One region of the Oryzihumus sp. genome, then DNA from elsewhere that is predicted to be linked to it. Evidence: predicted binding sites of a transcription regulator. Region 1 holds the regulator's gene; each other region holds the start of a gene.
The links. The regulator HrcA, encoded in region 1, represses chaperone genes, less so after heat shock. The targets are predictions, from matches to a motif close to TTNGCACTCGNNNNNNNCGAGTGCNAA.
Positions count from the first base shown of each region.

Region 2: a site for HrcA is predicted at 981-1,007, ahead of groES (co-chaperone GroES). Genes of this name have one in related genera too.
Region 3: a site for HrcA is predicted at 1,321-1,347, ahead of ACXVGS_RS13730 (FmdB family zinc ribbon protein). Genes of this name have one in related genera too.

Region 1 covers NZ_JBTCWL010000007.1:39,930-42,188, forward strand. Annotated here, with positions in the region: gene dnaJ (molecular chaperone DnaJ) at 1-162, opposite strand, end outside; gene hrcA (heat-inducible transcriptional repressor HrcA) at 273-1,304, opposite strand; gene ACXVGS_RS02965 (DUF3097 family protein) at 1,381-2,259, shown strand, end outside.
Region 2 covers NZ_JBTCWL010000033.1:16,908-19,166, reverse strand. Annotated here, with positions in the region: gene ACXVGS_RS10315 (THUMP-like domain-containing protein) at 1-930, opposite strand, end outside; gene groES (co-chaperone GroES) at 1,166-1,462, shown strand; gene groL (chaperonin GroEL) at 1,562-2,259, shown strand, end outside.
Region 3 covers NZ_JBTCWL010000053.1:2,134-4,392, reverse strand. Annotated here, with positions in the region: gene ACXVGS_RS13740 (TetR/AcrR family transcriptional regulator) at 1-555, opposite strand, end outside; gene ACXVGS_RS13735 (NADPH-dependent F420 reductase) at 561-1,214, opposite strand; gene ACXVGS_RS13730 (FmdB family zinc ribbon protein) at 1,360-1,692, shown strand; gene ACXVGS_RS13725 (S-methyl-5'-thioadenosine phosphorylase) at 1,837-2,259, shown strand, end outside.

The DNA.
Region 1 (2,259 bases):
GAGCACGTCGTAGGCCTGCGAGACGCGCTTGAACTCGTCCTCGGCCTCCGGGCCGGAGTTGACGTCCGGGTGCAGCTTGCGGGCCAGGCGCCGGTAGGCGCGCTTGATGTCCTCAGCCGAGGCGTCGCGGCTGACGCCGAGGTCCTGGTAATAGTCGTTCACGAATGTCCTTGTCCGGATTGCGTATCAGGCTCGGTCAGGGGTCGGTGTCGAGCTGGGCTCAGGTGGTGGGCTCGGGTCGTGGGCTCAGGTGGTGGGCTCGGGTCGCGGGCTCAGGAGGCGAGGATCTCGGAGACGTATCGCGCGACCGCCCGCACCGAGGCCATGGTGGTCGGGTAGTCCATGCGGGTCGGGCCGAGCACGCCCAGGCCGGCGACCAGGTCGCGGCCGGTGCCGTAGCCGGTGCTGACCACCGACGTGGCCTGCAGGCCCTGGTGGGGGTTCTCGTGGCCGATCCGCACCGCGACCGCGTCACTGTCGGAGCCCATCGTGCCCAGGAGCTTGAGCAGCACCACGTGCTCCTCCAGGGCCTCGAGCACCGGCCCGATGGTCAGCGGGAAGTCGGTGCCGAAGCGGGCCAGGTTGGCCGTGCCGGCCAGCACCACCCGCTCCTCGCGCTCCTCCACCAGGGCGTCGTCGAGCGCCCGCACGACGGCGCGCACCACGTCGCGGTCGGCCGGCTCGAAGCGCGAGGGCAGCGACTGCAGCTGCGCCGAGGCCTCGGTCAGCGGCCTGCCCGCCGCGTCGGCGTTGAGGCGCGCGCGGATCTCGGCGACCAGGCGCTCGCCGTCGGGCGAGGCCAGGTCTTGGGCGGACTCGATGACCCGCTGCTCGACCCGGCCGGTGTTGACGATGAGCACCACCATGAGGCGGTGGGCGCCGACCGGGACCAGCTCGACGTGGCGCACCGAGCTGCGGGTGAGCGAGGGGTACTGCATGACCGCCACCTGGCGGGTCAGCGTGGCGAGCAGGCGGACCGTGCGGTCGACGACGTCGTCGAGGTCGACCGCGCCCTCGAGGAACTGCGCGATGGCGGCCCGCTCGGCCGGGCTCATCGGCTTGACCGTGCTCAGCTTGTCGACGAACACGCGGTAGCCGAGGTCGGTGGGCACCCGGCCGGCGCTGGTGTGCGGGGCCGAGATCAGCCCCTCCTCCTCCAGCGCGGCCATGTCGTTGCGCACCGTGGCGGCCGACACGCCGAGCTGGTGCCGCTCCAGGAGCGCCTTGGAACCCACCGGCTCCGAGGTCTGCACGTAGTCCTGGACGATGGCGCGCAGCACGGCCAGCCGTCGTTCCTCACTCACTGATGCCACCTCCTGGCGTCTCGGTGGTCGAATCTGGCACTCAAACCTCGTGAGTGCCAAGTCTACGATGCCTGCCGTGACGGATCGATACGGCGCTGATGTCCTGTCCGGCGACTGGCGTGCCCCGCGGGGCGGACGCTCCCGTGAGGTGGAGGCCGAGGCCGGCCTCGTGGTCGAGGACGTGGAGACCGGATGGTGCGGCGCGGTGGTCCGCGTCGAGAAGGCCGGCGGGGTCCACGTGGTCCACCTCGAGGACCGCCACGGCCGGACGAAGGGCTTCTCCCTGGGGCCGGGCTTCCTGCTCGACGGGTCCCCGGTGACGCTGACCGCGCCGACGGCCGCAGCCCGCGCCGCGGGTGAGGCCGCCCGGGCCGCCGCCTCCCGCACCGCGAGCGGGTCCCGCGCGGTGGCGGGGGCCAGGGCGCGCGTCGCCTCGGGCTCGCGCATCTTCGTCGAGGGCCGCCACGACGCCGAGCTGGTCGAGAAGGTCTGGGGCGACGACCTGCGCATCGAGGGCGTCGTCGTCGAGCTGCTCGAGGGCGTGGACGACCTCGCCGCCGTGATCCGCGACTTCGCCCCGGGCCCGACCCGCCGCATGGGCGTGCTGGTGGACCACCTCGTCCCTGGCACCAAGGAGAGCCGGCTGGTCCAGGAGGCGCGAGCGCTGAGCCGCTACGCGCCATACGTGAAGATCCTGGGGCACCCGTACGTCGACGTGTGGCAGTCGGTCCGCCCGCAGCGGCTCGGCTGGGAGGCGTGGCCGGTCATCGCCCGCGGCCAGTCGTGGAAGCACGGCATCACCGCAGCGCTGGGCTGGCCGCACGAGACCCAGGCGGACATCGCGCACGCGTGGAAGCGGATCCTGGGCACGGTGCGCACCTACGCCGACCTCGAGCCGACCCTGCTGGCCAGCGTCGAGGAGCTGATCGACTTCGTGACCACCCCCCAGGGAGAG
Region 2 (2,259 bases), on a different contig from region 1:
CGCTGTCAGGGCCGAGACCAGGCCGGCCCGGATCACCGCGCGGTCCGGCTCGTAGAGGAACTGGCCGAGCCCGGTGAGCCCCTCGGCGGTCGGCGTCGGCCCGGGGGCGTCGGCCTGGCTCACCGTCGACGCGCTCCCGTCGGGCCCGAGCAGCAAGGCGCTGCGTCCGGCCCGCTCGACCAGCGGACCCCACCACACGGCGCACTCGAGCACCTCGCCGCCGAAGGAGGTCCACTGCGCCTCGGCGCCGGGCGGCAGGGCGGCATGCGGGAACGCCGGGCTGAGCTTGGCTCCGGTCGCCGGCAGGGTCCGGGCCACCTCTTGCACGGTGTCCCACGAGGGGGAGATGGCCTGCAGGTTGAACACGCGCCGGGTGCGCCCGCGCGCGTCGGACACGCCGGGCAGGCGCCGGGCCGGGTCCAGCCAGGCCCCGGCGTGCCGGGCGGCGTCACCGGTGGGCAGCTCGGTGTCCTCGACCGTGCCCACGAGGGTGCGCGCGGACGGCCAGTGCCGCAGGTTGACCCCGGCGATGGCGGCGGCGACCTCGTCGGCATCGACGGCGGTCACGACCAGGTCCAGCCCGGCGAAGGCCATGGCGTCGGAGCCGATGCCGCAGCCGAGGTCCAGCACGTGCCCCACCCCGGCCTCGCGGAAGCGCGACGCGTGCCGGGCGGCCAGCTCCAGGCGGGTGGCCTGCTCCAGGCCGTCGGCGGTGAACATCATCCCGTTGGCGAACTCACCGAACTTGCTCCGCGCCCGGGCCCGCAGCCGTGACTGGGTGAGGGCGGCGGCGACCAGCTCGGGGTCGAAGCCGGCCAGGCGCAACTGGTGGCCGAGCTGCATCGCCGAGGACTCGTCATACGGTGGGAGCGACTGCAGCAGGCCCCAGCCCTCGCCCGAGACGAGCTTCTCCACCGCCGCGAGGTCCATGGCGCACATCCTCCCCCATGCCCGGCCGGGCGCGTGCCAGGATCCGGGCGCTGGCACTCGAGTTGACCGAGTGCTAAACGCGGACCTAGATTCTGATTGGCACTCGCCTCCGGCAAGTGCCAATCGCGACCCGCGAGCGCGTCGACCCCCGCGACGGCGACACGCCTGCACGGCCGCACCCCGAGCAGTTCCACCCAAACGTCCACATCGACATTCCCGAAGGGGAGGTCAGCACGTGTCGGTTTCCATCAAGCCGCTCGAAGACCGCATCGTCGTGAAGTCCGTCGAGGCCGAGCAGACGACGGCCTCCGGTCTGGTCATCCCGGACACCGCCAAGGAGAAGCCCCAGGAGGGCGAGGTCCTGGCGATCGGTCCCGGCCGCATCGACGACAAGGGCAACCGCGTCCCGCTCGACGTTGCCGTGGGTGACAAGGTCATCTACAGCAAGTACGGCGGCACCGAGGTCAAGTACGCCGGCGAGGAGTACCTCATCCTCTCCGCCCGCGACGTCCTCGCGGTTGTCACCAGCTGAGCTTCTGCTCCGTATGACGCGCCCCGGCGACGTGCCTGACACCAGGTGCTCGTCGGGGCACGTCCGTTGAACCACCCTTACGACTGAAGGACACACTTCATGGCCAAGACGCTGGAGTTCGACGACTCCGCACGCAAGGCGCTCGAGCGCGGTGTGGACGCCCTCGCGAACGCCGTCAAGGTGACGCTGGGCCCCAAGGGCCGCAACGTCGTCATCGACAAGAAGTGGGGCGCCCCGACCATCACCAACGACGGCGTGACCATCGCCCGAGAGGTGGAGCTCGAGGACCCCTACGAGAACCTCGGCGCCCAGCTCGCCAAGGAGGTCGCCACCAAGACCAACGACGTCGCCGGTGACGGCACGACCACCGCGACCGTGCTGGCCCAGGCCATGGTCAAGGAGGGCCTGCGCAACGTTGCGGCGGGCGCGGCCCCGGCCGGCCTCAAGCGCGGCATCGACAAGGCCGTCGAGGCGGTCAACACCCGCCTGCTCGACACGGCCCGCGAGGTCGAGGGCAAGGACGAGATCGCCCAGGTCGCCACGCTGTCCGCGCAGGACGCCACCATCGGCGGCCTCATCGCCGACGCGTTCGACAAGGTCGGCAAGGACGGCGTCATCACGGTCGAGGAGTCCTCCACGACCGCGATGGAGCTCGACTTCACCGAGGGCATGCAGTTCGACAAGGGCTACATCTCGCCCTACTTCGTCACCGACGCCGAGCGCATGGAGGCCGTCCTCGAGGACGCCTACGTGCTCATCAACCAGGGCAAGATCTCCGCGGTCTCCGACCTGCTCCC
Region 3 (2,259 bases), on a different contig from region 1:
CGGGCAGGCGGCGGCCACCAGGATGGCTGCCGCCTCCCGGGCCGCGTCGGCGGCCTCGGGCCGGCCGTCGAGGACACCGGAGGCCAGGCCGCCGTCGAGCAGCAGGCTCAGCGACAGGGCCAGGGCCTGCGGGTCTGCGGCCCCGGCCTGCTCGGCCAGGCCCTGCACCCACTCCCGCACCTGCGCCTTGTGGCGGACGGTGCGGTCGTGGACCGCGGTGCCCGACTCGGACTGCGCCGCCGTGTTGATGAAGGCGCAGCCGTGGAACCCGTCCCGCCGGCACGCCGCCGTCAGGGCGTCGAACATGCCGACGAGCCGGTCCCGCGGGTCGGGCCCGGCCGCCTCGGCCGCCGCCTCGAGCGAGCCGCGCCAGCCGGCGTCGACCCGGTCGAGGTAGGCGAGCACGAGGTCGTCCTTGCCCGGGAAGTGCTTGTAGAGCGTCGCCTTGGCGACCGCCGACTCCGCGATGATCGTGTCGACCCCGACCGAGCGGACGCCGCGGGCGTAGAACAGCCGGAAGGCCGTGTCGAGGATGCGGTCGCGGGCGGCACTCATGGGCGTCAGCCTCGCACGACCTTGATGTTGAAGTTGCCGCTGCCGAGCGAGCCCATGAGGGACAGCCACAGCGGCAGGTACATCTCGGTGCCGCGGGCGGAGACGATGCCGCCGAGGTCGTGGATGTGCTCGGGGGCCCAGCCGAAGCCCTTCAGCAGCTCGGTCACGGTGGCCTTGGCGTCGGCGTCGTCACCGGCGACGAACACGTCGTGGTCGCCACCACCGACCCGGGCCGGGTCGACCATGACCTCGCAGTTCATGGTGTTGAGGCTCTTGACCACCTTCGCGCCGGGGAACTCGCGCTGGATCTGCTCGCCGAGGCTGTCGGTGTTGACGACCGACAGCGAGGGCGGGAAGCCGTTGCTGAAGTCCAGGGGGTTGGCGATGTCGAGCAGCACCTTGCCGTCGAGGTTGTCCGCGCCCGCGAGGGCGAGGGCCTCGAGGGTCGCGACACCGGCGGTGGCGTTGACGACCAGCTCGGCGGAGCCGGCGGCGTCGGCGAACGTGGCGGCGGTGCGCTGGCCCGGGCCGGCGGCCCAGTCGGTGGCCTTGGGGTTGGCGGCGTCGCGCGAGCCCATGGTCACGTCGTGGCCGAGCTCCGCGAGCCTGGTGGCAACGGCCTGACCGACCATGCCGGTGCCGAGGACGGCGATCTTCATGTCTGTTTCCTTCGCAGCAGTGGGGCGGGCGGTGGTGCCCGGCCGGACAAGTAGACAGACCTGTCTGTTCGCTTGTCAAGGGCTGGCGACGTTTCGTCGTACACTTCTGGCACTCGATGCCCGAGAGTGCTGATCAGGAGGACCCGTGCCGACGTACGCCTACGCGTGCACCGCGTGCGATCACCGTTTCGAGGTCGTGCAGTCCTTCAGCGAGGACTCGCTGACCGAATGCCCCCAGTGCGAGGGGCGGCTGCGCAAGCTCTTCAACGCCGTCGGCGTGGTGTTCAAGGGCTCGGGCTTCTACCGCACCGACTCCCGCTCCGGCTCCTCCTCGAGCGTGCCTTCGGCCAAGAGCGAGTCCTCGAGCTCCTCGGACTCCTCGTCCTCGTCGAGCGCCTCCCCCTCAGGCTCCTCGTCGGCGTCGAGCACGTCGAGCTCCTCGGGCTCGTCCGCCAAGGGCGCGGGCTCCGCGGCCTGAGCGCCGCGCCGGCGGCCCGGCCCGCGAACGGGAGCGCACGGCATACGGGGGGGTCTGTCCACAGGCCCCGGACCGGTTCGTCCCACGATCCACAGGCCCGCGACGGCCACCGGGGCGCCTGACGTGCGCGGCTAGTCTCGCCGCATGACTTCCTCCCCCACCTCCGGCAGCCCGCGCGCCGACATCGGCGTCATCGGCGGGTCCGGGTTCTACGAGTTCCTCGAGGGCGCCGAGCGGGTGCGCGTCCAGACCCCGTTCGGCGAGCCGAGCGACGAGGTCGTGGTCGGCTCGCTGGCCGGCCGGCAGGTCGCGTTCATCGCCCGGCACGGCCAGGGGCACCGGTTCCCGCCGCACCAGGTCAACTACCGGGCCAACCTCTGGGCGCTGCGTGCGGTGGGGGTGCGCCAGGTGCTCGCGCCGTGCGCCGTCGGGTCGCTCAAGCCCGAGCTCGGCCCCGGGTCGATCGTCGTGCCCGACCAGGTCGTCGACCGCACGTGGGGTCGGGAGCACACCGTCTACGACACGGTCGGGCCGGTGGTGCACGTCGGGTTCGCCGACCCCTACTGC